DNA from 3 places in the Priestia sp. BR_2 genome. Region 3 is predicted to be linked to each of the others. Evidence: predicted binding sites of a transcription regulator. Region 3 holds the regulator's gene; each other region holds the start of a gene.
What was found. Region 3 encodes NrdR, which represses ribonucleotide reductase genes. Its sites were predicted from a motif close to AACACNATATATNGTGTT; they were not measured.
Positions count from the first base shown of each region.

Region 1 (10,218 bases), on a different contig from region 3:
GCGAATTCAAAGGGCCAATCGTGAAATTCTTCAGCGAGCAGGAGATTGAAGCGGTAAGAGAACGCACGGGAGCCGAAGACGGAGACTTGCTGCTGTTCTCCGCCGACAACAAAAAAGTGGTTGCCGACGTGCTTGGCGCGCTCCGTTTGAAAATCGGACGCCAGCTTGGCCTGATCAACGACAACGAATACAAGTTTGCTTGGGTGCTGGACTTCCCGTTGTTCAGCTATGACGAAGAGGCGAAGCGCTATGTGGCCGAGCATCATCCGTTCACCCGTCCAAAAGACGAGGATCTGGAATTGATGGATACGGATCCGCTTGCCGTACGCGCCGAGGCTTACGACATCGTTCTGAACGGATACGAAGTAGGCGGCGGTTCCATGCGGATTTACAAACGCGAGATCCAAGAGAAAATGTTTGCGGCTCTTGGCATGTCGCCGGAAGTGGCGCACGACAAATTCGGCTATCTTATGGACGCCTTTGAGTACGGCACGCCTCCGCACGGCGGAATCGCCTTCGGGTTGGACCGTTTGGTCATGCTGCTTGCCGGACGCACCAATCTGCGTGAAACGATTGCGTTCCCGAAAACGGCAAGCGCAACGGATCTGTTGATGGACGCTCCTTCCCAGGTGGACGGAGGACAGCTGGAGCAGCTGCATATCAAACTCGCCAAGAAGCCGGGCGACGAGAAAAAATAAGCCTGTTGTTCTTGATAAAGGAGGTTGCTTGAATTATGCTGCACCAATTTTCCCGAACGGAATTAGCCATCGGTCCCGAAGGCCTTGAAGTGATGAAGAACAGCACCGTGGCGGTGCTCGGTATCGGCGGCGTGGGTTCCATTGCGGTGGAGGCCCTCGCCCGAACCGGAGTCGGCCGCATCATTCTCATCGACAAAGACGTGGTGGACATCACGAACATCAATCGGCAGATCCACGCGTTAACGACGACGGTGGGTCAGAAGAAAGCGGATTTGATGGTCGATCGGGTCAAACTGATCAATCCGGAATGTGAAGCGATCGCCCTGAACATGTTCTACACCGAAGAAACGTATGAAGAGCTGTTTAAGTACGAGCTGGATTATGTGATCGATGCCTCGGATACGATTATTTATAAAGTGCATTTAATCAAGGAGTGCCTGCGTCGCGGCATTCCGATCATCTCCAGCATGGGCGCGGCCAACAAAATGGACCCGACGAAGTTCCAGGTGGCCGACATCTCCAAAACCTCCATGGACCCGATTGCCCGAATCGTGCGCACCAAGCTGCGCAAGGACGGCATTAAGAAAGGGGTCAAGGTCGTGTTCTCTCTGGAAGAGCCGATGAAACCCCGCCAGGACGTGACGGAGAAAATCGTGCCCGAGAATGCTCCGGAAATCCGGAAGGCGAAGCAGCCGCCGGCAAGCAATGCATTCGTGCCGCCTGTAGCGGGACTGATCATGGTCAGCGTGACGGTGAAAGAGCTGCTCGAAAAAGGCGGCGTCTCGTTGTAACGGGGTGTCCGGCCACATTTAAACTCGGATCAAGAAAACGATAGACAAAAGGAAGGCAGAAAGGAAGAACAGCCTTTCGGCAAAATTGAGCGTGGTTAATCAAACGCAGTGTCCAGCAATGGACGCTGCGTTTTTTGCTGCCGTGGACAAGCGAATAGGACAGCAAACCCAAACAATACAATTCCTGTGACAGCGCTTTGCTAGTATATCCCGTTGAGTTGTGCTACAATGGAACTCCTTTTTGTGTCACGGCCCTAAAGCCAGACTTCGATACGAAAAAATATGTTCTTAGGAGGTAACTGAAAGTGTCAGAATCTTTTCAAAGTGCCTATCAAGAAGAAGAGTCAAGGCTAAACGAGGTTATCGTTGAAATTGACCGTCAGCTTGAACGGCTGCGCGGCATTCCGGTATACACGGGCCATGATTTTACGGAGCAGGTGCTCGAGGCAGGCCGGGAAGAGAAACGGCAGGCCCTCGCCAAAAGCTTGCCGGAGCCTTATTTCGGAAGGCTGGATTTTCAAGAGAACGGAACGGGGGCGAAGAAACCGCTCTACATCGGGAAGATAGGCTTTGACAAGGCGGACGCTGGTGATCACCCGATGGTGATTGATTGGCGGGCTCCGGTCGCGAGTCTATTCTACTCCTTTACGGGCGGTACCGATCCGGCTTCGTTCGAAGCGCCCGAAGGAATCATCGAGGGGCTTGTGTATTTAAAACGAAACGTCGTGATCCGCAAGCAAATTTTGGAGCGGGTATCGGACACGTACAATCGGGAAAGCGGCGGACCTGCCGTATCCGATGAGTTTTTGGTCTACCGTCTCGGTGAGAACAAGGATAACCGGCTGCGGGATATCGTGTCCACGATCCAAGCGGAGCAGGATAAAATCATCCGGGCGGCCAAGAACACCGCCCTCATCATCCAAGGGGTGGCGGGAAGCGGAAAAACGACGGTGGCGCTGCATCGGCTGGCTTATTTGCTCTACCAGTACAAGGAGCAGGTAACGGCCGAGAAAATGATCATATTCGCGCCAAACCTCATGTTCCTGGATTACATATCCGATGTGCTGCCCGAGCTCGGAGTTGGCGATATTCAGCAGCGGACCTTTGGCGATTGGGCGGCGAAGCTGCTTGATATTCAGCTGTCCTCGGAGGATCATGCGCAGACGCTTCATCAGTGGTTCGAGACGGAACCGGGCCAAGGGACGCCGGATATCGACGATAATGTGAGCGGGCGCTATAAAGGTTCCTTAAGGCTGATGGATATCGTGCGGCGGTGCGTGGAGTCCATCGAAGCCGCAGCCCTACCGGACGGGGATTTCTCTCCATGGGATGGAGCCATCCTGAAGCAGGAGACGATTGCGGAATGGTTCTACCAGGAATATAAGCCCTATCCGCTGGCGAAACGAAAGGAACGGCTGCTCGCCAGATTGCATCGCTGGGTCGAGATGGAGCTGAAGAAATCGCCATCGGCGGCCGTGATGAAAGAACGGAAGAAAAAAGCGGCACAACGCGAAAAAGCTTATGCCAATCGCTGGCCGAAATTTGAGCCGATTTCCCTATATAAGCAATTGTTTGGAGCGGTCAAGGCGGCCGGCTCCTGGGTCGAAGAGCTCTCCGCTCTTATTCCGCCGGAGGTACTGGCCGCAACGCGCAAAGATCTGAAGAAGAATGTGGTCCGGGAAGAGGATTTGCCTGCCCTGCTGTATTTCCACTGCTTGCTGAACGATATTTCCTCAGAGCAGCGGTTTGACCACATCGTCATCGATGAAGCCCAGGATTTCTCTCCGTTTCAGGTGGCTGTGCTGGATCTGTTCGTAAGAGGACATTCCTTCACCATACTAGGCGATCTGTCGCAGGGCATTCATGCGTATCGCGGCGTGCATGCATGGGAAGAAATGAGCTCCCTGTTCAAGGAAGAGGAAACGGCTTATTTTGCGCTGACGCGCAGTTACCGTTCCACGATGGAGATCATTGAATTTGCCAATGGGATACTGGAGAAGGGGGTCGCAAGAGACCTGCTCGCCGTGCCCGTATTCCGTAGCGGCGATGCCGTCCGCCTCATTCCTTATGATGCCGCGAACGCCAGAAGGAAGGATTTGGAGCGGGCCATGGGGGCGCTCATTGCCAAGGAATACCGGACGGTAGCCATTCTCACCCGAACCTTGCGGGAAGCGAAAGAGCTGCATGAGGAGTTAAGCCCGTCCTGGCCGATGTTGAATCTGATCGATGGCAGCAAAGGAACGTATCAGGGCGGATATTCCGTGCTCCCCGTGTACTTGTCCAAAGGGCTTGAGTTCGATGCCGTTGTGGTGGCGGATGCGGACCGGGCGCATTACGCGGAGAAAGCTTGGGATGCCAAGCTAATGTATGTAGGCTGTACGCGTGCACTGCATGAGCTGTGGCTGCTGCACGGGGAGCCGCTGCCTTCGTATATCATGGCAGAGAACTCAGAGATCATGGCGAGCGGTTGGCCGGCGGAGTAATCGTGCGATTGCGCAGCGGCTGTCGGCTCCCGGAGTGTCAATAGAGAGAGTCGGAAGTCCCGCAGGGATTCACATGGCAGCATGTGTTAGCCTCTGCGGGACTTTTTTTGTTGTGCAGGGGCTTGCTAGGGGTTTAACCAAGCATTTGGTAGGAGGAGCCCAGATTTTCGATAAACCGGATCAAAGTCCAGACAGCAAGGATGGAACAGGCAGCGGCCAGAAGGATGAAGAGGGTCATTTTTCGCATAGTCTTTCGTTTCAATTCCATAGTCTCCCTTCGTGGATAGTGGTTAAGCGACACGCTTCATAACAAGACCTCGTCGTCATCCTCACTCCGGATTCCCTGCCTGTACTCATAAAGCATGATGGCTGAACGTATGAAGACGTACAAGCCGAGCAGGAACTGCAGGATAAGAACGGCATACAGCAGGTTCATCGCCAGTCTCTCATCGTCGAGGTAACCGGGGCCGAATGTTTCTTGCAAAAGATGATAGGTGCTGGCATGAAGGTAGAGCCCCAGTATACTGAACGTCATATGGATCACCGCGTTATACAATTTGCGTACGGATTTTTTGCGAGTCGTCATCACATTCTCCCCAGATCAGGCTTTTCAAACGCTTCCCTATTATATGAAACGCTTCCGGTTCGATAAAAGTTGGATATGATCAAAATAAAATGCAATATCCGAGCCATGGGACGAATGAAGCGTAGGACAGGAAGTTGCCGCAGCGCAGGCACGGCGAATTCGAATATGATATGATAGAGCGTGATGGATTGAATGGAAACGACTTATTTTTGCATCGATATCAGACAAGGAAGTGTAGCCATGGATTTATTCAGTATCGGGCGTGAAGGGGACCGGGACTCCCGGCTGCTGGCCGATCGGATGCGCCCTTCGTCGCTGGATGAATATATAGGACAAGAGCATATTATCGGACCGGGCAAACTGCTCCGGCGGGCCATAGAGGCAGACCAGGTCTCGTCGATTTTATTGTACGGCCCGCCGGGATGCGGCAAAACAACGCTTGCGCATATCATATCCCAGCAAACGAAGGGGCATTTCGTTCGGCTGAACGCGGTGGAAGCCACGGTCAAGGACGTTAGGGAAGTCATTGAACAAGCCCAGAGCAACCGCAGCCTGTACGGCACCAAAACGATCCTGTTTTTGGATGAGGTGCACCGCTTCAACAGCTCCAGACAGGATGCCCTGCTGCCTGCCGTGGAGAACGGCACCATCATATTTATCGGCGCGACGACCGAGAACCCCTTTCATTATGTCAACGGGGCTTTAATGAGCCGGTCCACTTTGTTTCAGCTTCAGCCGCTGACCAAGGACCATTCCATGATCGCGATGCAGCGCGCGCTGATCGATCAGGAAAAGGGTCTTGGGTTCATGGATCTCAAGGCCGATGAGGAAGCGCTGGAGCACATTGCAGCCATGGCGAACGGGGATATCCGGCGTGCACTCAATGCGCTGGAGCTGGCCGCGATGACGACGCCGCCGGACGCAAGCGGTACGGTCCATATTACGCTGGAGGTGGCGGAGGAATCGATTCGCCGGCCTACCGTGCGTGCGGACGAGTCCACGCAGTATGATGTGCTGTCCGCCTTTCACAAGAGCATTCGGGGCTCCAGCGATGCGGCGCTGTTCTGGTTTTTGTATGCAGTCGAAAAGCTCGGCATGGACCCGATGGTGTTCATCCGCCGCCTGATTGCTGCCAGCAGCGAGGATATCGGGCTGGCCAATCCCCAAGCCATGGTGCAGGCGGTAAGCGCATTGGATGCCTACCGGAACAACGGCTGGCCGGAAGCCAAGCTGAATATCGCCCAGGCGATCCTGTTCGCCGTGGAGAGCCCGAAATCCGATGGCGTTGTATCCGCCATATCCCGCGCGATGTCCGCCATGGATGAAGTGAAATCGGCGGAGGTTCCGCTGCATCTGCGCGATGCGCATTACTCGGGGGCGGTTAAGCTGGGACATGTGGGCTACAAGTACCCGCACGATTATCCGGGCCATTACGTGAAGCAGGAGTATTTGCCGAAGGAACTCTCCCGCCGGGTGTTCTATCAGGCCACGGAGCAGGGGAACGAAGCCAAGATCGCCCACAACCAGCGATTACGACGCGAAGAATAGGGTCGTAAGGCGATAACGGGATTTACGGCCGCTAGCTTAATTAAATGGAGGAAATGAATGATGAAAACAGGGAAACAACGGTTTGTCATCCTGCTGCTGTCCGCCGGCCTTATGCTGAGCGGCTGTTCGGGAAAAAGCGCCCAGGAGCAGGTCGTTGGTGGACAGGCAGCCGAGGCGGCGCAAGAGCACGGACATCAGACGCAGCTGTCCAACGGGGATATCCAGGAGGCGACGTCTTCGATCGATGAGCTGCCGACCTTTTTGAAGAGCCAGACCAGCGAGCTCCAAACGATTTATGCTTTGTCCGCGCAGGTGAGTGATGTCCTGAAATACATTCCTTGTTACTGCGGCTGCGGGGAAAGTGCCGGTCATGAGAGCAACCTGAACTGTTTTATCGATGAGATTCAGGAGGACGGCACGGTGGTGTGGGACGATCACGGCACCCGCTGCGGGGTGTGTTTGGACATTGCCGTGGAATCTGCCAAAATGAGCAGCGAGGGTATGAGCTTAACGGATATCCGGACCGCGATCGACGAGAAATACAGCACCGGCTATGCCAAGCCGACGCCAACCCCGATGCCGCCTGTGGAAAGTTAAATTGTTATCGGTCAAACAAGAAGGTACCCGATGGTGATCCAAGGATCGCCCGAGGTGCCTTTTTTTGTAGGGCACTATCCCCTTCGGGGTTATAGCGTAAGTGCAGCCCTATTCGATTTTAAAGTCCGACCATCATGACCTATATCACAGCACGAAACTATATATGGATGTAAATTGATAAAACAAAACTATATATAGTGCATTAACGATATGAAGAAGAGGAGTTGTTCCTATTCATGAAGGTCATGAAGAGAGACGGATGCCTGGTAAAATTTGAGACGATCCGAATCGTGGAGGCGGTGGATAAAGCTTTTATGGCGGTAGAGGGTGTTTCCCGCAAGGATGCTTCCTTGCGGATTGGAGATGAGGTTGCCCATGCCACTGCAGGGATGGAACAGGTTAGCGTGGAGGAGATTCAAGATATCGTTGTGGAGCATTTGCAAAGCACGGGTTATCCCGAAGTAGCAGCTGCCTATCAACATTACAGGGAGGCCCGCGATCTGGAACGGATGCGGCGGGGAGAGCTTTATAAGATCAGCAGGGATGTGATCGGGGTAACCGATTTGGACCTGCTGCGGGAGAACGCGAATCTGAACGGAGAATCCTTCAGCGGAAAAATGAGCCGGATCGGCTCCGAATACGCCAAATGGATGGCAAGCAAATTCATCCTGCCGACAGAGCTCACGAGAGCGGTGAGGGATGGGTATGTATACGTTCATGACCTGGACCAGTATGCGCTGGGAACGACGAACTGCATCTTCATCCCGTTCGGCCGGTTGCTGGCCAAGGGCTTCAATACCGGTAACGGATCGGTCAGGCCGCCGCAGAGCATCATGACCGCCATGGCGCTGGTAGCCATCATCTTTCAATCCCAGCAGAACAGCCAATTCGGCGGCGTGTCCGGCAGCAAAATCGATTGGGATCTCGCGCCGTATGTCGGCAAATCGTTTCGTCGGCATTTTCGCAAAGGGCTGGCCTACTTCGGAGAAGCGGGGCTGGGAGCGGATCGGCCTTATGAACGAGCTCTTGAGGATCACGAAATATACATAGACAATGAGCAGCTGAAGGACACATATCCGCGAATATACCATTATGCCTATCATGAAACGGTGAATGAAACAAAGCAGGCCGCGGAATCCTTGATCCATAATTTGAATACGATGAGCAGCCGGGCCGGCGGACAAATTCCTTTCACTTCGTTGAATTACGGCATGTGCACGTCAACCGAAGGAAGGCTGGTGTCCCACGCCCTGCTGGATGCCACGATGAAGGGGCTCGGCGGGGGAGAGACGCCGATATTTCCGCAGCATATTTTCCAGTGCAAGCAGGGGGTCAACCAGGCGGAAGGCGAGCCGAATTACGACCTGTTCCTGAAAGCCGTCGAGTGCTCCAGCCGCAGGCTCTATCCGAATTTCGTCAACGTGGACGCGTCGTTTAATCTCGTCTATTATAACCCGGGCGACCCGGACACGATTATTGCCACCATGGGCTGCAGGACCCGCACGATTTCGGATCGCTTTGGGCGAAACCGCCTAAGCGGCAAGGGCAACCTGTCCTTTAATACGATCAATTTGGTCCGGCTCGGGATTGAACATGGCATCGTTCAAGGAAAGCGGGAAGTGCCGGACCTGAACCGTTTCTATCAACAGCTGGATCATTATATGAGAATTGCGGTGGAGGGCTTGATTCACCGTTACGAGCTGCAGGCCGACCAACCGGCCAAAGCGTCCGATTTCATGATGCGGGAGGGCGTGTGGGAAGGCGGCGAGGCGCTGGCGCCGGAGGATAAGGTGCGCGAGCTGATCAAGCACGGCACCCTGGCGCTTGGATTTATCGGGCTGGCCGAATGCCTGAAGGCGTTGACCGGACGGCATCACGGCGAGGATGAGGACAGCCGAGGGCTGGGGATCGAGATCATCCGGCATATGCGCCGGTTTTGCGATGCAGCCGGAGAAAGGTATAACCTGAACATCACGCTGTTTGCCACGCCTGCAGAAGGGTTATCCGGGAAATTCACGAAGCTCGACCGGCAGACCTTCGGGGTGATCGAGGGTGTGACTGACCGCGAATATTACACGAACTCTTTTCATATACCCGTGTACTATCCGATGGCCGCCTACCGCAAAATCCGTTCCGAAGCTCCTTTCCATGAGCTGTGCAACGCCGGAGCGATTTCGTATGTGGAGCTGGACGGCAACGCAAGGCTGAATACGGCTGCTTTCCGGGACATCGTGCAGTTTGCCCTGCAGCAGAACATCGGATATTTCTCCGTTAACCATCCCGTCGACCGGTGCCCGGCATGCAACTACGAAGGCATTATCGGAAGTGCGTGCCCTGGATGCGGCGCTTTGGAGACGGATGGAAACTTCCAGCGGCTGCGGAGGGTAACGGGATATTTAACGGGCAATTATACGGAGCGCTTCAATTCGGCCAAGCAGGCCGAGGTTCGGGATCGGGTGAAGCATTTGTGAATGTATGCGGATACATCCCCGAGAGCATCAATGAAGGCCCCGGACTTCGTGCGGTTCTATTCGTGAGCGGCTGCCGCCATGCCTGCGCCGGATGTTTTAATACGGATTCCTGGGACTTTGAAGCGGGGGAGCCCTTTACCGAAGAAATGTCAGCGGCGATACTGCAGGATATCCTGGATAATCCTTTGCTGGATGGCGTGACCTTATGCGGTGGAGACCCCTTCTTCTCCCCGGAAGAATGTGCGGCATTCGTACGCAGGCTCAGGACTCTCTGTCCCGCAAAAAACGTATGGGCCTACACGGGGTTCACCTTCGAAGCGCTGCTGAGGCAGCCGAAGCTGCGCGAATTGGCCCTGCTGTGCGACGTCATCGTTGACGGCAAATTCGAGTTGGAGCGCAGGGATGTCTCGCTTCCTTTCCGGGGCAGCTCGAATCAGCGTTTCATCGATGTAGCCGCCAGCATGGAGCAGGGAATTGCCGTGGAGTATATTCTTCGCTAGCACGCAAAAAAAGAGCACACGCTTTACGGAATATTCCGTATCAAGCGTGTGCTCTTCGCGTATCATTCAGCGGATTAATAAGGAACTTTATCCGCCGTTTCGATCGTTCCCCCGCCAAGGCATTCGTCCCCTTGATAGAAGACGACGGCTTGTCCCGGCGTGATCGCTTTTTGCGGCTTCGCAAACGCGACATGAACGGTTCCGTCTTCGCGCGGGGTTATGGTTACTTCCTGGTCCGGCTGACGGTAGCGGAATTTGGCGGTGCAGGTGTAGGCGTCTTTGGGCATAGCGTCTTGTCCTGCAATCCAATTTATTCCGGAGGCAACTAGTCCGGTCGAATACAAGCTCGGATGATCGCCTTGAACTACGTACAAAATATTGTTGGTCAAATCTTTGTCGGCTACGAACCAAGGCTCCCCGGAGCCGGATCCGCCGATCCCGAGGCCTTGGCGTTGCCCCAGCGTGTAGTACATCAAGCCGTCATGGCGGCCCTTTACTTCACCGGTGACAATGTCCACCATATCGCCGGATTGGGCGGGAAGGT
Region 1 covers NZ_JAVFHM010000338.1:353,829-364,046, reverse strand. The annotation lists gene aspS (aspartate--tRNA ligase) at 1-698, shown strand, start outside; gene RB298_RS30830 (tRNA threonylcarbamoyladenosine dehydratase) at 734-1,489, shown strand; gene RB298_RS30825 (HelD family protein) at 1,795-3,972, shown strand; gene RB298_RS30820 (hypothetical protein) at 4,106-4,234, opposite strand; gene RB298_RS30815 (hypothetical protein) at 4,277-4,558, opposite strand; gene RB298_RS30810 (replication-associated recombination protein A) at 4,799-6,106, shown strand; gene RB298_RS30805 (PCYCGC domain-containing protein) at 6,164-6,703, shown strand; gene RB298_RS30800 (anaerobic ribonucleoside triphosphate reductase) at 6,940-9,174, shown strand; gene nrdG (anaerobic ribonucleoside-triphosphate reductase activating protein) at 9,171-9,674, shown strand; gene mnmA (tRNA 2-thiouridine(34) synthase MnmA) at 9,749-10,218, opposite strand, start outside.
Region 1: the regulator NrdR is predicted to act here: its motif matches at 6,888-6,905, upstream of RB298_RS30800 (anaerobic ribonucleoside triphosphate reductase).

Region 2 (10,218 bases), on a different contig from region 3:
TGAACGCTCTCGGGCAGGCGTGGAGTCAATTCGCGCCCATGCAGAATGGCGGGGAAGTCTTCGGTAATCGAGCGGCTGGACAGCGAGATTCCGAGAAAAAACAATTCCTCCCGCTTCAGATCGCAGCTGAACTCCACCTTGAAGCAGACGCCCAGCCACTGTTCATAAGGCGTGGAACGGCCCCTGGGACGCGGTTCGGCATCCCGCTGCTGGAACAGATACACGCATTTGCCCTCTTCGCGGGAGGCATTCCAAATCTGGGCGAGCCGGCTGCTGCCGTAGCCGATATTCTCCCGCTGAATCCGGCCTGGCCCCAAGATCGGCAGCACCGGGGCGTTCCCGTAATAGCGCGCCAGCAGCGGATCCTGCGCAGGTGCGTTGAGCTGGGTTTTGGCTTTGGCTTCTTCGGCCTTGGCGAGCCGTTCGTCGTATTTTTCCGGATCAAACACGAAGTTGAACGACAGCGTTTCGGCGGGAGCCCCGGTCCGTTCCACGAACCCCCAGTAATAGGGGCGGTTGGTGAGCATTTTGTCGGCCTGCGGCGACAGTTTCACGGTGACATGCTCGGGCGATTTTTCGATGACGGTGCATTCGGTGGCTTCCAAATAGGCCATGAAGTGCTGCTGCACCTCCTGCGGCGTCATGGTCATATTAGGCTTCTTCCTCTCTGAGAGTTTCTTCGGCCGTGCTTTCCAGCTCGACGTCCTGCTTGATATGGTGAATCGAGTCGCCCAATGTGCTGATGCGCTGGCGGATTTCATCATCATTGCCGGACTCCAGCATGATTTTGTACAGGCTTTTCTCGATCGATTCCTTCTTCTCGAAGCGCTCCAGGATAACGTCAAGCCCGCCGATGACCATCTCGAACATGTTGATCTTCTCGTGCAGCAGGTTCAGGATATGCTCCTCGATGGTTCCCGAAGTCGACAGGTTGTAGATCTTCACGTCATTGGTCTGGCCTAGACGGTGCACGCGTCCGATCCGCTGCTCGACCCGCATCGGATTCCAGGGCAGGTCAAAATTGATCATATGGTGGCAGAATTGCAGGTTGATGCCTTCGCCGCCGGCTTCCGTCGCGATCATGACCTGCGCCTTGCCGCGGAAAAGGTCCATCATCCAGTCCTTCTTGCCGCGGTTCATGCCGCCCCGGTACGGGACGGAGACCAGCCCGTGATCGCGGAAATAATTGAGCAAGTATTCCTGCGTGGCCCGATATTCCGTGAACACGATGACCTTCTCGTTCATTTGCTGAATGAGCTCGATGGCTTTTTCCGCCTTGGTGTTTGCTTTGATGGCCTTGATGAGATAGACCAGCTCCCAAATTTTATCGCGCATCGGAGAGTCCTCCGGCAGCTTCTTGGACAGATTAACAAGGGTCACGAAGACGGCATCCCGGCTGCTGCATACTTCCCGCTGCAGGGTGACGAGCGACAGCATACTGCTTAAATTTCCCCCAGCTGCCTGATACTGATCTTTGACGAAGGACGTAACGCCGTCGTATAATGACTGTTCTTCAGGCGAAAGGCTGAGTCCCACGTTGCGGACGGACCGCTTCGTGAACTTCACTTCGCCTTCGCCCCGACGGTTGCGGATCATGACCTTGGACAGCTCATCCTTGAGCTGGTCCTGGTTCTTCGGTCTTCGTTTATCCACGACAAAATTTGCGGCAAACTGTCCCTGGCCGCCAAGCTGGCCCGGTTTCAGCAGCGTGATGAGATTGAAGAGCTCGCTGAGGTCGTTCTGCACCGGCGTGGCGGTGAGCAGGAGACAGTATTTTTTGCGCAGCTTTTGGATGAATTGATAATTGGATGTTTTCTTGTTCTTGAGCTTGTGGGCTTCATCGATGATGAGCATGTCGTATTCCTGGTTCAGCAAAATCTCCTGATGCGGATCGCGCTTGGCCGTATCCATGGAGGCGACAACGATGTCATTGCCCCAGGAGTACGCTTTTTTCTGCGCGACCGCGGGAATGCCGAACTTGGAGTTCAGCTCGCGGACCCATTGCAGAACCAGGGAAGCAGGTACGAGAATCAGCACTTTGGATACCAGTCCGCGCACGATGTATTCTTTTAAAATGAGACCGGCTTCAATCGTCTTGCCAAGTCCCACCTCATCCGCCAAAATGGCTCTGCCCGACATCTCGAACAAAACGCGTCTTGCGGTATCGGTCTGATGGGGGAGCGGGGATAAACCGCCAAGGTGCTTGAGGCACTGCAGTTCTTCAAAGCTTGTAACAAGGCGCGATTTCTCGCCCTCAACGGCAAGCTGGGCCAGACGATAGTCACCCCAAGGGCCTCCTTTGTCCAGTCGGCCAGAGAGATCGTCAAACCAAGAACGGTCGATCTGCAATGGAACGGGAAGGCGCGGGTCGAAAATCATGCCTGAGTCGGCAGATGGCTGTTGGTTCATGTCGATCTCCTCCTGTGATGAAAGATTCCGGGCCAACGGTGTATATGTAGTATGGACGAAAAAAGAAGTCTTCATAACCTTGCACGGATTCGGGAGCCGCGGAATACCCTATAGAGCGCACGGCTGCTGGAATTGGATATTTTCATCCTTTTTTTTCATAGGGATCAGCGAAAAAGAGAGCGAGAGGAAGAAAGCGGAAGCTTGCGCGCGGGAGCTTGGAACTGTCGGCTTAATTTTCACATTATCGGCATAGTTAACCTATATATAGTGTAGTATAATGAACAAATAGCACTATATGTGGTGTATATAGTGGTTTTGGATGTTTGACCGGCTACATAACAGGTTATGTTGTTGGTGAGCACATACTTGGGAATCTTTTAAATTTTATATCTTATATAGGAGGTAGTTGCACTTGAGTACGATGCAGAATCAGCGGCTGGAAGGTTTAAGCGAGAAGATCTTTTTGGACCGGTATGCCTGGAAGGATGCGGACACCAACAACGCCAAGGTCGGCGACGTGGTGCTCGTGCTGACGAAGGATGATCCTAAATTTCCGACCAAGGAAGTCGGCGAAATCGTGAAACGCGAAGGCCGCAAGGTCACCGTGAAGACACGGAAGGGCGAGCTTGTGGAGTCGGATGTAGAGAAGCTGACGTTAACCATCGAGAAAACGCCGGAAGAAATGTGGGATCGACTCGCGGCCGCCATGTCATCGGTTGAGGCAACGCCGGAACTGCAGGAAGAGTGGCGCGGGAAATTCCGCGAGATTCTGGATGATTGGAAGCTGGTGCCGGGCGGACGGATTGCGGCCGGAGCGGGTGCAAGCGATGAATTGACGCTGTTCAACTGTTACGTCATTCCTTCCCCGAAGGACAGCCGGGGCGGCATCATGGAAACCCTGAGCGAGATGACCGAGATTATGGCGCGCGGCGGCGGTGTCGGCATCAACTTGTCTTCCCTTCGTCCTCGGCGCGCGATCGTTAGAGGCGTGAACGGCTCCTCCAGCGGTGCGGTATCGTGGGGCGGATTGTTCAGTTATACGACAGGCCTGATCGAGCAGGGCGGAAGCCGCCGCGGCGCGCTCATGTTGATGATGAACGATTGGCACCCGGACGTGGAGGATTTCATTACGGTGAAGCAGACGATGGGACAAGTCACGAACGCGAACCTGTCGGTATGCGTCAGCAACGCTTTCATGAAAGCCGTGAAGGAAGACCTGGACTGGGAGCTCGTGTTCCCGGATACCACCGATCCCGATTACGATGAGCTGTGGGACGGCGATTTGGATAAATGGAAGAAAGCCGGACGCAGCATCATTCCATATAAAACGGTTAAAGCACGCGAGGTATGGCACACCATTATCGAATCCGCATGGAAATCGGCAGAGCCGGGCGTGGTCTTCATGGAATACTACAACCAGATGTCCAACAGCTGGTATTTCAACCCGATCATCTGTACCAACCCTTGCGGCGAGCAGGGACTTCCGGGCTGGGGCGTATGCAACCTGTCCGCGATGAACCTGTCGAAGTTCTACGATGAAGCGAACCATGACGTTGCATGGGATGAGCTGGCTACGACGACGCGTTACTCCGTGCGTTTCCTGGATAATGTCATCGACCGGACGCCTTACCATTTCGAAGAAAACGAATTGAACCAGAAAAAAGAGCGCCGCGTAGGCCTCGGAACAATGGGTCTGGCCGAGCTGATGATCAAGCTGAACATCCGTTACGGCAGCCCGGAATCGCTGGAGTTCCTGGATAAGCTGTATGGCTTCATCGCGCGCGAAGCGTATCTTGCATCCGCGGATATTGCCGAGGAGAAGGGCTCGTTCCAGGCATTCGATGCCGAACTGTATCTGCAAAGCGGCTTCATGAAAAATATGGCCGAGGTGTATCCGGAAGTTGCCGAAGCGGTCCGCAAAAAAGGCGCCCGCAACGTTACCGTCATTACCCAAGCGCCGACGGGAAGCACGGGTACGATGGTTGGAACTTCGACGGGCATCGAGCCGTACTTTGCCTTCAAATACTTCCGTCAAAGCCGTCTCGGCTTCGACGAGCAGTTCGTGCCGATTGCTCAGGATTGGCTGGACAGCCATCCGGGCGAAGAGCTTCCGGACTATTACGTCACCGCGATGAGTCTCTCCGCCGAGGATCACATCCGCGTGCAGGCGGCGATTCAGCGCTGGGTGGACAGCTCCATCTCGAAGACGGCGAACTGTCCGTCCGACTTCACGGTTGAAGATACGAAACGCCTGTATGAGCTGGCATTCGATCTGGGATGCAAAGGCGTAACGATCTACCGCGACGGCAGCCGCGACGTGCAGGTCCTGCAGACGGAGAAAAAAGAAGACAAAGCCGCCGAAGCGACAACAGCTTCTACCGCGGAAGCGGCGCTGGAGCAAAGCGCGGCAGGCCAAGCCGCTGAGGAAACGGCGAGCGTGGAGCCGGCTGCTGCAAGCGTGGCCGTGACAGCCTCCCCGAGCAAGAGCGGACTGGATAAACAATACAAGAAGCGTCCGCAAGTGCTGCGCGGCGCAACCTATAAAATGAACACGCCGTTCGGCATGGCGTACATCACGATCAATGATCTGGACGGCATTCCAAGCGAAATCTTCCTGAACGTCGGCAAAGCCGGATCGGATGTGTTCGCGATGGCGGAAGCCCTGGGCCGCGTATGCTCCCTGTTCCTCCGTTACGGAGACCACGGCAACAAGGTGGAGCTGCTGATCAAGCACCTCAAGGGCATCGGCGGCACCGGCGCGATCGGCTTCGGCGCGAACCGCGTCGAGTCCATCGCCGACGCCGTGGCGAAGGCGCTCGAGACGCACGTGGCCAACAACGCCGAGGCGGATCATGACCATGATCCGGCACCGGTCGCAGCCACGATGGCGCCTGCCGATGCAGGCGAAGGCGGGGCAACGGCAGCTGCGGGCCACGGCGGACATGGCGCGCACGCAGGCGGCAGCATGTCGCTGGATCTGTGCCCGTCCTGCGGCGGGGCATCCTTGATTAACATCGAGGGATGCAAGACGTGCGGGAACTGCGGGTATAGTAAGTGCTCTTAAGGAAGTCGTAGGGAAGAGCTCCCTCCAAATTTTGATTTTCCCGCGCAAGCTAACGAATATGATAGATCAATAAATAAACAGCGGCAGTCAGGACATGATTTTCTCGTCCATGGCTGCCGCTGTTTCCATGATTAGAGCATGGAATAAAACGCTTACGCCATTCGTAACGTATATATTAAACATATTGAATGAAATGTGGTGATTCGGTTGAGCTCTACGGAAAGAATGCCTTTGTATCAGAGGGTTCAAGAGTATATACGCGACTTGATATCGTCGCAGGTACTGAAGGTTGGAGACCGTATACCTACGGAAAAGGAACTCATGGAGCGTTTTGGAGTAAGCAAGATTACGGTCGTTAATGCCTTGGCCGGCTTGGTTAACGAAAAAATCATAACCAGGGTGCCCGGAAAGGGGACTTTTGTAAGCGAGCCCGAATCTCAGATGCCGACCACTCCTTCTATAAGTACCGTAAAACCTGTCCATAAGACTAGCGGAGAAATGGGGACGCGGTTGATCGGGCTCATTATGCCCAGCATTTATGATTATTTTACGATTCGACTTATACAAGGTATTCAGCAAGCGCTGAAAGAGAACGATTACCGCTGCGTTATCTATTTATCAGAGGGCGATATTGATAAGGAAAAAGAGGCGATCCAGACATGCAGTAACATCGGAGTAGAGGGATTGCTGATTTTCCCGGTGGACGAGGAACTATTCAACGAGGAAATATTAAGCATGAAATTTGCGGGGTTTCCGTTTGTTCTCATCGACCGTTACCTTCCCGGGGTGGAAACGCATTATATCGCATCGGACGGCAGGCTTGGCGCTAACATGGCGGTCAATTACCTGTGGGAGCTGGGGCATCGTGATATCGCCATCTGCTCCGATTCGCCCATACAAACCGTAACTGTTCAAGAACGGATCGATGGATATATGAATGCCTTCAAGGAAAAGGGGGCACTCATTAACCCTGCCCATATCGTAACCGGTTTTGAAATCGGAAGCCTTGAGCAAGCTGAAACCCATCCATTGTACCGCTATATCAAAAATCGGATGGCAACGGCTTATATTACGCTTAATGGAATTCTTGGGGTAAAAATCTATCAGATTGCGCGTCAAGCCGGATTGAAGGTGCCTGAGGACATATCCATCATCAGTTTTGACGATCCCACTTCCATCATCGAAGGATACGGCGCGTTTACGCATGTTAAACAATTTGAACGAGACATGGGCTACCGTGCGGCTTATACGCTGCTAGAGGTCATTAACAGTGATGACGGGCAAGACGGAAAATACTTTAAAACCCTAGTGGAGCCGGAATTGGTCATTGGCGAGACGACGGGAAAAAACGTTGCATCCACTTTCTGATACCAACACCCGCTTCTTCCTATATATGCAACCTAATAACGAGTCCGATGCGCTTTCTATTCGAGCCTGACAATGCAAGCGATGGCTGCGCGGACTCTTTTACTAGGTCAGCCATAACTTCCTCTCATGAAATCCCCCCCATAATAGTTTCCCAAAATCAAATCGATAAAGAAATCCAGCAGAAGCTCATCAAACCCTACACAGGTCGCTACATCTCAGAATATTACTTTTTATCAGACCATTTCATAAGGATATATTGAATATAATGTATCCTTGACAAGGAATAAAAACACCTGAAAAAAGGTTGGGGATAGGGGCTTTTGCCCCGTTTATCTATAACTTAAGGTTACTTTTTAACCAAATGAGGAAATTGTGGAATGATTCCTACACCATATTGAATATATTTAAACTATAAAATTGAAACCGCTTGCAATGGAGGAGGGGGAGACAGTCGCTATATACCGTACGACGAAGATGTAGGAGGTGTTCGGAGAATGGTACCAAAGGGTGCTCTTATCCCTGGATTGGAGCAATTAAAAAAGAATAAGAAACTAACTAGAATATGGTATTTCAGGCACATATACTTATTTTTGCTTCCTGCTATCATCTGGTTCTTGGTGTTTGCTTACTATCCGATGTACGGCATTATCATCGCATTCAAAGATTACAAATTCAATTTGGGGATATTGGGGAGTCCGTGGGCAGGATTTAAATATTTCGAGCAGTTTTTAAACGATTCCAGTTTTTACGATGTGCTCCGAAATACGTTATCCATTAGTGCCCTTAAACTTATTTTCGGATTTCCAGCTCCCTTGATCCTAGCCTTAATGCTCAATGCCGTCATGCACAAAAAAATCAAAAGAGTGTTTCAAACGATTTCCTATCTGCCGCACTTCGTTTCGTGGGTCGTTGTCGTTACCTTGCTTCAAAAAATCCTGTCTCCGAACGTAGGGCTTATCAATGACATTCGGTACCAAATGGGTTTGGATCCGATCTTTTTTATGGGAAAGCCGGAATTATTCTATCCATTGGTCCTCATATCCGACATCTGGAAAGGCGTAGGCTGGGGTTCGATCATTTATTTAGCCGCGTTAACGAATATCGATCCACATTTGTATGAAGCTGCGGAAATCGACGGGGCTGGAAGGTGGAGCAAACTATTCAAGATCACGCTTCCATGTCTTACGCCAACGATCGCCATATTGCTTATTTTCTCACTCAGCGGAATACTGAACGCGGGTTTTGACCAAATCTGGCTGATGCAGTCCCCGGCAACCTTAAGCGTCTCGGAGATCTTGGACACTTATGTCTTAAAAACAGGCCTCCAACAGGGGCAATTAGCATATTCCACGGCCATCGGTTTATTCAAATCTGCGATCTCGCTTCTGCTCATCGTTGCTGTCAATAATATATCCAGACGCGTGAGTAACGTATCGTTATGGTGATCAGCTAGTACTGAAGATGAGGAGGTGTGTGTTATGGGTGGAAGTAGGCTGTCGCCGGCAGACAAAATGTATATGACGCTTAACTATGCGGTGCTGCTTTTATTCTGCGCTACGGCGCTATATCCATTTATCTATTTTCTAGCCCTGTCTTTCAATGACGGTTACGACGCGATGAAGGGGGGAATCTATTTTTTCCCCAGAGTGTTTACATTAGAAAACTATGCAAAAGCTTTTAGCAACACGTTGATCCTAAATTCCTTCTATATTTCCATTACCCGAACCCTTGTGGTTACGGTTGCCTCCGTATTTTTGACGGCCTTATTAGCCTACGCCCTTTCGCGGAAAGGTTTGCCGGGAAGAAAATACATCGTATTCTTCTTTTTCTTTACCACGTTGTTCAGCGGCGGACTGATTCCGACGTTCATCCTGTTCCGGCAAATCCACATCCTGGATACGTTTTGGGTGCTGGTGCTGCCGTCCCTATATAACTTTTTCAATGCGATTATCATGAAAACCTTCTTCGACGGGATCCCTGAAGGTCTGTCGGAATCCGCCCGAATCGACGGCGCAAGCGAGTTGTCCGTATTTGCCAGAATCATTCTGCCTCTATCGATGCCGGTGCTTGCTACCATTGCTTTGTTTGTCGGGGTGGGCGTGTGGAATGACTGGTTTACCGGTCAGTTTTTCATACAGAATGAAAAGCTGCAGCCTGCCGCTACGTTCCTGAACAAGATGATCAGCGAAGCGTCTTTCCAGTCGATGACTTCGTCGTCGGGAAATAGCGGATCCGCCATACAAAACATGACAGAGACGCAGATGGAACTGCGAGGCGTTACGCCGGAAGCCTTGCGGATGACGTTCGTCATCATTATAACGACGCCGATCATCTGTGTGTATCCGTTTCTTCAGAAATATTTTGTGAAAGGCGTACTGGTAGGTTCTCTTAAGGAGTAGTCGGTATAGAAGGCTATGCCTTTTATATAAAAAAACTTCCAATGGAAGGGGATTGTAGGATGAGGAAGAACAAGCGCAGGAGTGTTCTTGGCATGACACTAATCGCTTTACTGCTTCTAGCAACCATGACGGCATGTACGGGAAAAGGCGGAGGGGAGGATGCAGGTACGGTTGACACAGGTCCGAAGGAGCAAGGTACTGAAGAAATAAAACCGGTGACCTTGTCTTTCCTCAGTGCTTGGAACGGTGGCGGAGCCGGTTTCCCGCAGGACCAGGAGAATAATCCCGTAGCCGGGCAGATCAGGGAAAAAACCGGGGTCACGTTGAAACTGGAATCCATCACGACAAGCGAAGTAGAAAAGCTAAACACCATTTTTGCTTCCGGTACGGTTCCGGATATCGTTAACGCACCTTTCTGGTCTACGACAGGAGGAGAAGGACAAGTCATCAAGAAGGCGGCCATGGAAGGGCAGCTTCTGGATTTAACCCCTTATCTCGATAAATACCCGAATATTAAAAGACTTGTGACTACCGGGATCGCGAAGGATTTTGCCGAGTTCGATCTCAATAGTCCCGAATTCGAAGGCAAGACGTATCTCATTCCTACTGAGACCCCGGACGGTACCCCTGAGAGCATTCATAATTGGAATTACGGCCTTTTTGCCAGGGGAGATATCCTGAAAGCTTTAAATGTAAAAGCGGAGGATATTGATACGCAAGAAGAACTAGTGGATCTATTGATCAAGATCCGAGACGGCGGTTTCAAGGATATTGGCGGGAAGCCGGTCATTCCTGCCGGAACCATGTGGAACGGGTGGGATTACGGCCAATTCCTTGCCGGATGGACGGATTACACGATTTCGGACTACCGTGAAGTGGACGGAAAACTGATTCACTGGACGCAGTCCAAGGACCATGAAGCTAGGTTGTTATACATGAGAAAGTTATTAACGGAAGGTTTGTTTGATCTTGAAGCTT
Region 2 covers NZ_JAVFHM010000229.1:206,540-216,757, forward strand. The annotation lists gene RB298_RS18980 (YqhG family protein) at 1-650, opposite strand, end outside; gene RB298_RS18985 (DEAD/DEAH box helicase) at 652-2,409, opposite strand; gene RB298_RS18990 (adenosylcobalamin-dependent ribonucleoside-diphosphate reductase) at 2,831-5,473, shown strand; gene RB298_RS18995 (GntR family transcriptional regulator) at 5,699-6,841, shown strand; gene RB298_RS19000 (ABC transporter permease) at 7,336-8,286, shown strand; gene RB298_RS19005 (carbohydrate ABC transporter permease) at 8,320-9,240, shown strand; gene RB298_RS19010 (extracellular solute-binding protein) at 9,300-10,218, shown strand, end outside.
Region 2: the regulator NrdR is predicted to act here: its motif matches at 2,697-2,714, upstream of RB298_RS18990 (adenosylcobalamin-dependent ribonucleoside-diphosphate reductase).

Region 3 (10,218 bases):
GGCTGCGGGCTGCATCGTACGAGTCCTGTGTATAAGGAGGCCAGCCTCGTTCCCGTCCAATGTGGTTCATTTGGGCGGCCATAACGGGGTAATACCGCTTAGCTGCCTCTTGTGTCGTATCCGAAATAAAGCCATGCGAATGCGTAGCAATTTGCAGCTTATTCGGATCGTGACCAGCTTTCACAGCGGCTTCTTTATAGAGCTCCACCAAGGGTGCGAATCTCCGCGGCGCACCGCCCAGGATAGAGAAGACAACCGGAAGTCCCAGCAAACCAGCGCGAACAGCCGATTCCGGGCTCCCCCCCGTACCGATCCAGACAGGTAAAGGTTCCTGCTGTGCACGCGGGTAGACGCCCATGTTGTCAATCGCGGGGCGATGACCGCCGCGCCAGGTCACCTTTTCGGATTCACGAATCTTCAGCAGCAGTTCCAGTTTCTCTTCATACAATTCCTCGTAATGTTTCAGGTCATAGCCGAATAGCGGGAACGATTCGATGAACGAACCCCGTCCGGCCATGATTTCCGCTCGCCCGTTCGATAGCCCGTCCAGCGTTGCAAAGTCCTGGTACACCCGCACCGGATCATCCGAAGATAGCACCGTCACTGCGCTCGAGAGCCGGATCCGCTTCGTTGTAGCGGCAGCAGCGGCCAGAATGACAGCTGGCGACGAGCTAGTGTATTCGATGCGATGATGCTCGCCGATGGCATAAACATCAAGGCCTACCTGATCTGCCAATTGGATTTCTTCGATCGCTTGGCGCAGCCTCTCGGCATGCGAGACACCGCCATTTCCGGGATTAGCATGGAGGAAGGTGCTCATTCCAATCTCCATCGTATTCGTTTGACCGCTCATAGTTATTCTCTCCTTCTTAATATGGAATAGGGATGATTAGCAAAGAGTCCCACCATTTCTACTGTTCTAAATATATAGAAATGATTTCGAAAAAAATTACGCCAACAAAAAGGGCGCAAATTTTTCCGCTACTTCTCGATTGACGTTATAGTGAATAAACGATCCATTCTTGCGAGAATCAATCAAGCCAGAGTCCGTCAATTGCTTTAAATGATGCGATAGCGTCGAGCCTGCAACCGATTCAAGCCTTTCACCGACCGCGGTGAAGCATAAATTGCTCTCTTTCGCGAGCAGTAAAGCGATCTTCAGCCGGGTTGGTTCCCCCAAAGCTTTATACACTTTAACCGCTTGCCCCATAGCTTCTTGATTTTCTCCCACTGTATCCACCTCCCCGCATATCTTCTGCAGTTCTATAACTATCGAAATCAAGTTTAGCACCATGTCATTCAAATGTAAAGGGCATATCTGAATCCTGCTCCTTCTACTTCGCTAATTATAATCCTCGACGGCGATGCCGGCAGCCCTTAAATGCCCGTAGGCAACGATTCTGCTAAACTGAGATGAAACTTCATCTGCAGGAAGGGGTTTATCGTCTTTAATCCACCAAATTACAATCCCCATGAAAGACGATCCGAGGTATTCGATCAGCAATTCCTTGGATATCGCTAATGGGGAGTTTCCCTGAGCAGGTTTCCACCCCTCAATTAATTTATCTTTGATGATATTTTCCATTTTCGCTTGAAACTGATAGATTCTATTCTCATCTATTAACATGGAATGATAAAAGGTCAAATTTAGAGAAATATGCTCCAGTACAGTTTGCATGACTGTCTCGAGTAGAGAAATACTGAAAGGATTCATGCTGATGGGACAAAGAATGACCGCATCCTTTAATTCGCTCAACAATTCATTCATACATGTATCTAATAAATCAGGCTTGTTTTGGTAGTGGAGATAAAATGTGTTTCGATTGATCATAGCCCGATCGGCAATATCCTGGATCGTTATCGATTCATATCCCTTTTCCTGAATAAGCTCATAAAACGCCTTTCGAATCGATTGTTTCGTGCGCAGTATTCTTAGGTCGGTTTTCTTGTTCATTGTTTTCGTTCCCCCTAAATTTATTTAGGTCGTTAAGCGACAAAGTTTTATGAGTTGTCTGTTATCCATCATAACTAAAAATATTGAATATTGAGCGTTATATTAGCCTCTATTATAATGAGCAACAGATAAATAAACAACGTCTTGTTCATTATTTATCTAATGACCAAAAAAATTCCCAAGGAGGATATTCCAATGACATCCAATCATCAGAATGAGCTTGTTCGTAAGGCAGTCGCCGTACTGGAAAGTTTTGAGAGCGGCAACCCCGAAGCGATTACGGCTTACGTTCATCCAGATCAATATATTCAGCATAACCAGGCCTTACTCGATGGTCGTGAATCCATGCTTGGCGCACTTGATCATTTAAAGGAAATGGGTACTAAGGTAAGCATTAAGCGTACTTTAGTCGACGGAAATTATGTGGCTCTTCATTCTGTATATCATTTTCACGGCCCTAAAATCGTATTTGATCTCTTCCGTTTTGAGAATGGACTAATCGTCGAGCATTGGGACAATTTGCAAGAGATGGTGGAGAAGACACCAAGCAATCATACGATGATTGACGGACCGGTTACGATTAAGGATATCGACAAGACGGATGCCAACAAAGCATTTGTCAAAAGCTATGTTGAGAACATCTTGCTCGGGAAGAACCCTGACCTGCTGGCCTCTTACTTTGATGGAGATCACTACATTCAGCATAGTCCGCATATTGCAGACGGCCTTTCCGGTCTTCACGCTGCTTTGCAGGCTCTGAAGGAGAGAAATATTGAGTTTCAATATACTCATGTCCACCAAGTAATCGGACAAGGCGATTTTGTCCTTACAATGAGTGAAGGTCTGTTTGATGGTCAACATACCGCTTTCTACGATCTGTTCCGCGTAGAGGATGGAAAGATCGCTGAGCATTGGGACGTAATCGAGGCCATACTGCCGGCAGAAAAACGAAAAAATTCGAACAGTAGATTTTGAAATTTGTGTGGCTAAATCGCAAGGCATCGCCGAAATGTAAGTGCGGTGATGTCTTGCGCTTCACGAATGTACTTGAGCAATCAATTTTGTAATCAAAAAGATACAGAAGCGTTGCTGCAGCAACGCTCTTTTTGTTCATTGCCATGAAGTGATCGTGTGATGCAGCCATATTATATGGTTGCCCTTCACAAATGAACATTGCCGTTGATAATCAACCATATGTTCATTATAAAGAACAAGGAGTAGTGGATCATGAAAATGCTGACACAAAAAATGATGTGGCTGGGCATGGTGCTCGTCCTGATCGTGTTGACCGTATTCGGGTTAGCGATGATGGGATCGGTGCTTGGATCGAAGCCAAAGGAGGTCCCGGCGGCCCTCGTTATCCTTGACCAGCCGACGGAGCTGCCGACTGGAGAAACGTTTGCGGTAGGGGAAATGATCCGGGAAAAGTTGCTGTCGAGCCCGGCAATGCCGTTTGTCTGGCATGTCGTGGATTCCGAGGAAAAGGCTCGGGATGGACTGGATAAACGCGAATATTACGGAGCGATGGTGATTCCTGCGAATCTGAGCAGCGGTTTACTCTCGTTAGCGACTCACTCGCCGATTCACCCTAATGTGAGAATCATCTCCAACGAGGGTATGAACACCCAAGCCTCGATGGTCGTAAGACAGGCAATGGGGCAAGCGATGAACATGATCAATGGGGAACTGTTGCAGCAGCTGCTTGGGCAGATCGGACAGCAAACGGGACAAATTCCCATTGAGACGGCTAAAGCTTTAATGACACCGGTGAACGTTCAGGAGGAAGTCGTGCATCCACCGGGAGTGAATAATGCGGCGGGAAATGCGCCGGGCTTGTTTACCCAGATTATATGGATCGGCAGCATGGTGACCGGAGTCGTCTTGCTCCTGGCTAGCCAGAAGGCGGTCGCCGCGGGTTCAAGGAGATGGACAGTCAGCGCGCTGCAAGCTATCGGGGGGCTTGCGATCGTCGGCATAGCCTCATGCTTCACCATATGGATGGCTTCGTCGTGGTACGGCATGGAACTGGCGAACGCGGGGGAGACGTGGTTGTTCTTATGGTTGGCTGGATCGGCGTTCTTCTTGTTGCAATCTTCCTTGCTGAATTGGATCGGATTCCGTGCAATACCGCTGCTCGTACTGCTGATGTTCTTCTCGGTGCCGCTCCTGAACATGGCTCCGGAGTTCTTGTCGCAGACGACGCGAGATTGGATCTATTCGTGGACGCCACTGCGCTTCGCGGCAGGAGGGCTACGGGAAGTCATGTACTTCGGCGGACTGGACGCCGCTCACTCAAACGCCTTGATTTTGTGGGGCGTCGCCGGTGGATTTTTGGTCTTGCTGCTCTCTTCCGGATTTAAGGCAAATCAAGCGACAGATGCCGCCCCTACTTCTGTTACAGGCGATACAATAAAGTAAGAACAATCAACGATGCGTTGTACTTCCTTTTTTTACGCTCATGTAATAATTTAATTTTCTGGGAAGTATTAAAAAGTTATTATAAAAACAAAAAAAACCCTTGATTTCTCAAGGGTTTCTCTTCGTATGGAGCCTAGGGGGATCGAACCCCTGACCTCATCGCTGCCAGCGATGCGCTCTCCCAGCTGAGCTAAGGCCCCGTAAGCGACTTCTATATCATATAAAAAATCAGCAGGCATGTCAACACTTTTTCAGAACTTTTTTGATAATGCGCAGTGCCTTTTTTCCTTCTCTATATAATGTCACTTATCGATGTTGAGAATTTGGCGCCATGAGAGCGCCGGAAGAGCACCAGGGTCGTTTAAGAACCGTGGCGCTCTTACAGCTCCTGCACGTCCGTATCCTTGGACAGCAGGCTTTTCAGTTCCTTCATGAACATATTGATATCCTTGAACTGCCGGTATACGGACGCAAACCGAACGTAAGCCACCTCGTCGACCGGATATAACCGTTCCATCAGAAGCTCCCCGATCTGGCGGCTCTCCACTTCCGCCGCCGCGGTATTGCGCAGCGCCTTCTCGACATCCGATACGATCATATCCAGCTGGTCCACGGATACCGGACGCTTCTCGCATGCCCTTATCAAACCGCGGAGCACCTTCTCCCGGCTGAACTCTTCGCGGCTTCCGTCCTTTTTCACGACGATCAGCGGCGTTTCCTCCACCATTTCAAAGGTTGTGAATCTCTTGCTGCACTGCTCGCATTCCCTGCGGCGGCGGATGGATTTATTCTCGTTGGCAGGCCTGGAATCCAGCACTTTCGTTCCGGCATAACTGCAATATGGACACTTCATAAGTTGTCTTCACTTCCTTTGTATTCAGCGTGATTCGCCCTTAATGGGCGTCAGAAAAATTTACCAGCAAAACTTTTGTCTTTTATGTTATGAAAATGCGAGACCCGAGACATAATACTTTTACCAACCCAAGGAGGTGAACTTAACATGGCACAAAGCAACAACAACTCCAACAACCTGGTTGTTCCTCGCGCAAACGCTGCTCTTGAGCAACTGAAGTACGAGGTAGCTCAAGAACTTGGTATCTCCATTCCACAAGACGGATACCAAGGTAACATGACTTCCTATGAGAACGGTTCGATCGGGGGATACATCACAAAGCGTCTTGTAACCCTGGCCGAGCAACAATTGGCTGGTCAATTCTCCGGTCAATAATTGATTCTTCCTTAAAAAAGGAGTGTTGGCGGCTCGAAGTAAGAGCCTGTCCAGCGCTCTTTTTTTCTTTAGAAGCCGCCCTTATACACATCCGTATATTGATTATAATAATAAATCACGCGCTGTACATAATGCCGGGTTTCCCCGATCGGTATACTCTTCACGTTCTCATAGGTTCCGTCCCACATGCCCTTGTTGATCCAATTCTTGACGTTCCCCGGGCCCGCGTTATAAGCGGCGATGGCGGCAATCGGATTGCCGTCCATTTCCTTGTGCAGATTCTGAATGTACCAGGTGCCCAGCTGGATGTTCGCATCCACTTCATTCTTTACGCTCAGCAGGTTCACCGACGGGAGCTTGGCCATTTCCATCGCCCAGTTCGCCGTATCCGGCATCAGCTGCATAATGCCCAGCGCCCCCTTCTTGGATTCCTTGCCCGGCTTGAAATTCGTTTCCACCCGGATGATCGAGGCCACCAGAAACGGATCGACCTCATAATAAGCGGCATGTTTGCGGATCTCATCCTTATAATGGATCGGATACAGCAGGGTCATCCAATTGGAACTTAGGAACAGCAGCGCTACAAAAGAAACGAACAGCAGGAGCAGCACCCTTTTTTTACGAAGCCACTTCATAACTGAACCAACCTGTTCCACAGGTTGTCCACCTGCTGCTGCGTTTCGGCCAACGTGCCGCTGTTATCGATCAGGATATCCGCTCGAAGCTTCTTCTCCTCAATGTCCATCTGGCTGCTAAGACGCGCCTCTGCCGCTTCCCGGGTAAGAGCGTCCCGCTCCATCAAACGCGCAAGCTGCAGCTCGCGCGGGACATAGACAACAGCGATCTGCTTCAGATAAGGATAGGCTTCCCTTGCCTCCAGCAGCAATGGAATATCCGCTACCACGAGCCGGTCGGGATGCTGCCGTTCATACGCCTCCGTCCGTTCCCGTATTTCCTGCCGGATTGCCGGATGCGTAATCTCATTCAATGCCGCTCTCTGCTCCGGATGACGGAAAATCATCTCCCCGAGCTTCTTTCGATTCAACGTACCGTCTTCAAACAGGATCGCTTGTCCAAAATGTTCGGTCACTTTACCCAGCACCGGATGACCCGGGAGCATCACTTCCCGGGCGATGATATCCGCATCGACGAGAAGCGCTCCCTTCATGGCCAACATGGAGGACACGGTGCTTTTGCCTGTTGCAATTCCTCCGGTTAAACCGATATTCATGACTTCACCTCATAACAGCTTCATTATACCCATGACAACTAATAAAAAAGCAGGCAAATACGAGATAAAACGCATGCCTCCCTTGGCCGCAAAACGGAGGCCGACCCGCATGCCCAGCACCAGAAATATCCCGCTGAACAAGGAAACCACGGCTGCGGTGCCTAGCGGCGAGAAACCCAGCATCGCTGCGCCGAGCCCTGCTCCGAACGCATCGAGCGACAGCGCGATCCCCAGCCACATCGCCTCCCATGGTGAGATGCTGCCGGAGTCGTCCAGATCCGCTTTCGTCGGGCTGCGGAGAATTTGAATGACGACGCCGATCTTCGGTATTTCAAGGGAGAATACCGCTCGCTGAAGCTGCTCTTGGCCTGCCGTGGTAACTTCACGACGCGGTGTCCCTTGATGAATGGCTCCCGGCGTTTCCGTAAGCGATGCGGAAGAATCCACGGCGGATGCCGGCTGCACTTCAGGCTCGCTGCTTCTCCGAACCTGCTGATATAAAGACCATAGGCCCAGCAGTATCAAAATGGCAGCTCCGATCACGGATGCCGCAGACGGGGATAAGAACCGCTGCAGCAGCGCGCCTGCCTGCATGGAGACGCCAAGCACCAAACCGGAACACAGCGAGATGATCAATACAGACAGCAGCGGTATCCTTGTTTTGCGCAGACCGTATGTAACCCCTGCCCCAAATCCGTCCAGGCTTAACGCCATGGCCAGCAGGGCAGACGAGAAAATATGACTGAGCACCCTTTTCCCTCCTCCAAAGCTCCACATCAAGCTGCTCATTCATGAAGAAGAGCTGCCGATGCGCTCCACATATGTTCCACATTATATGTGGGGGAGCAGGAATGGGTGCACGCCTATTCAATTACTTCTTGACCGGCTGACACTTCGGGCAGTAATGGGTCCCCCGTCCGCCGACCACGATCTTATGAATCGGGCCGCCGCACGCATGGCACGGCTTGTCCTTCCGACCGTAAATCTGATGGCTGTTCTGGAACATCCCCATCTCGCCCTGCCCGTTGACATAGGACTTGATGGAAGATCCGCCCGCGTCGACGGCTTCGGACAACGTATCCACGATCGCATGATACAATCGCTTAAGTTCGGCATCCTTCAGGCTGTTCGCGTTCCGCTCCGGATGAATCTTGGCCCGGAACAAGGCCTCATCAACATATATATTGCCGATGCCGACCACATATGCCTGATTCAGAAGCACCGCCTTGATCTTCGTTTTCTTGGTGCCGATGACTTCCTTGAAGGTTCCGAACGTAAACGTGTCATCCAGCGGCTCATAACCAAGCTTGGCAAGGGGAGCATGCTGGAACTCTTCCCCCGGCGCAAATAGATGCATCGTTCCGAATTGGCGCACGTCCTTGTACCGCAGCTCCGTCCCGTCCGAGAAATGGAAGATGACATGGGTATGCTTCTCCACCGGCTCCTCGGCTCGGTACACCCCGTAACGCCCCTCCATCCGAAGATGCGAAACGAGCACCAGCCCGTCCAGCAAGATCCGCAAAAACTTCCCGCGGCGCTCCACGCCTTCCACGGTATGGCCCTTTAACATAAAAGCAAATGCCTCGATATCGTCAGGACGCTGGATAATCCGCGGCAGGTTCACGGATACATGATCTATATGCTTACCTTTAATCAATTGGTTCAGTGTTCGTTTCACGGTTTCTACTTCCGGCAATTCCGGCATAATGACTTCACCTCATCCCCCATTATACCGGAAGTTGGGACAGAGCGGGACCATGGTTTTGTGGAAAGGTATGGTGCATAACCGCCTCCCTCTTCACCCCATGATCCCCCTTAATGAACCCTATCCGCCAGCACACCGTGCAGCTTTTACTTTGCCTCGTACCAGTTCTCGCCATAGCTGACTTCCGATTTCAGCGGCACGGACAGCTTCAGCGCCTGACTCATCACGTCCGGCACCAATTCCTTCATGACCTCCAGCTCATCCTCCGGTACCTCGAACACCAATTCATCGTGCACCTGGAGCAGCATGCGGCTCTTCAATTGGCGCTCATGGAGCGCCTTGTCCATATGGACCATGGCCAGCTTGATGATGTCCGCGGCCGTTCCCTGAATCGGCGTATTCATCGCCGTCCGCTCTGCAAAAGAGCGCAGGTTGAAGTTGCTGGCGTTAATCTCCGGCAGATACCGTCTGCGTTCGAGCAAGGTCTTCACATACCCGTCTTGCTTCGCCTGCTTGACGATCACGTCCATATAGCGCCGCACGCCCTGGAACACCTCGAAATACTGGTCGATAAACGCTGCCGCTTCCTTCCGCGTAATGTTCAGGTTCTGGGACAGGCCATAGTCGCTGATCCCATACACGATGCCGAAGTTAACCGCCTTGGCGGACCGACGCATATTGGAGTCCACCTCATCCATGCCGACTCCAAACACGTCCATCGCCGTCTTGGTGTGGATGTCCATGTCGTGGACGAAGGCTTCCTTCAGCCGTTCGTCGTCCGAGATATGCGCAAGCACGCGAAGCTCGATTTGGGAGTAGTCCGCTGCCAGAATGCTCCAGCCCGGTTCCGACGGAACGAAAACCTTGCGCAGCTTGCGCCCTTCCTCCAGACGGATCGGAATGTTCTGCAAATTCGGGTATTGGCTGCTCAGACGGCCGGTAGCGGCAATGGTCTGACGATAGTAGGTATGCACTTTGCCGGTTACGGATGAAATCTCCTTCAGCAGTCCTTCCACGTAAGTGGATTGCAGCTTGGCCAATGTACGATACTGCAAAATCAAGCGGACGATATCGTGATAAGGCGCCAGCTTTTCGAGCACCTCGGCATCGGTGGAATAACCGGTTTTGGTCTTCTTGATGACCGGCAGCTCCAGCTTCACAAACAGAATTTCGCCGAGCTGTTTAGGCGAATTGAGATTGAATTCCGTTCCGGCGATCTCGTAAATCTCCTGAACGAGCTTCGCGATCTGCCCTTCGAACTCGCGTCCCAGCTCCTTCAAATCCTCCGCATTCACGGCGATTCCCTGCTTCTCCATATCGGCCAGAATGCGGGAAAGCGGCATCTCCAGATCATGGAACAGCGGGAGCATTTCATTCGCAGCCAGCTCCTTCTCCTGAATGGGAACCAGTTCGGATACGGCCAGGCATTTTCTGGCCATGTGCTCGCTGAGCTTCTCCACATCGGGAACCTTGTACTTGGCCCCTTTACCGAACACGTCCTCATCGGCTTGAAGATAGGCCAGACCGTACTTGGAGGCCAGACCGCTAAGGGTTTGATTCGATTCCGTAGGATCCAGCAGGTAGGCTGCCAGGTGAACGTCGAATGCCGCGCCGGCAAAAGCGATGCCCTGCCAATGCAGCGCCAGGTCAATACGGTGCAGGTCATACCCGCGTTTTTGGAT
Region 3 covers NZ_JAVFHM010000312.1:40,392-50,609, forward strand. The annotation lists gene RB298_RS26805 (LLM class flavin-dependent oxidoreductase) at 1-853, opposite strand, end outside; gene RB298_RS26810 (ArsR/SmtB family transcription factor) at 950-1,231, opposite strand; gene RB298_RS26815 (TetR/AcrR family transcriptional regulator) at 1,343-1,954, opposite strand; gene RB298_RS26820 (nuclear transport factor 2 family protein) at 2,150-2,929, shown strand; gene RB298_RS26825 (YhgE/Pip domain-containing protein) at 3,182-4,372, shown strand; tRNA gene RB298_RS26830 (tRNA-Ala) at 4,500-4,572, opposite strand; gene nrdR (transcriptional regulator NrdR) at 4,752-5,225, opposite strand; gene RB298_RS26840 (alpha/beta-type small acid-soluble spore protein) at 5,373-5,600, shown strand; gene RB298_RS26845 (lytic transglycosylase domain-containing protein) at 5,669-6,235, opposite strand; gene coaE (dephospho-CoA kinase) at 6,232-6,831, opposite strand; gene RB298_RS26855 (MntP/YtaF family protein) at 6,841-7,581, opposite strand; gene mutM (DNA-formamidopyrimidine glycosylase) at 7,703-8,536, opposite strand; gene polA (DNA polymerase I) at 8,683-10,218, opposite strand, start outside.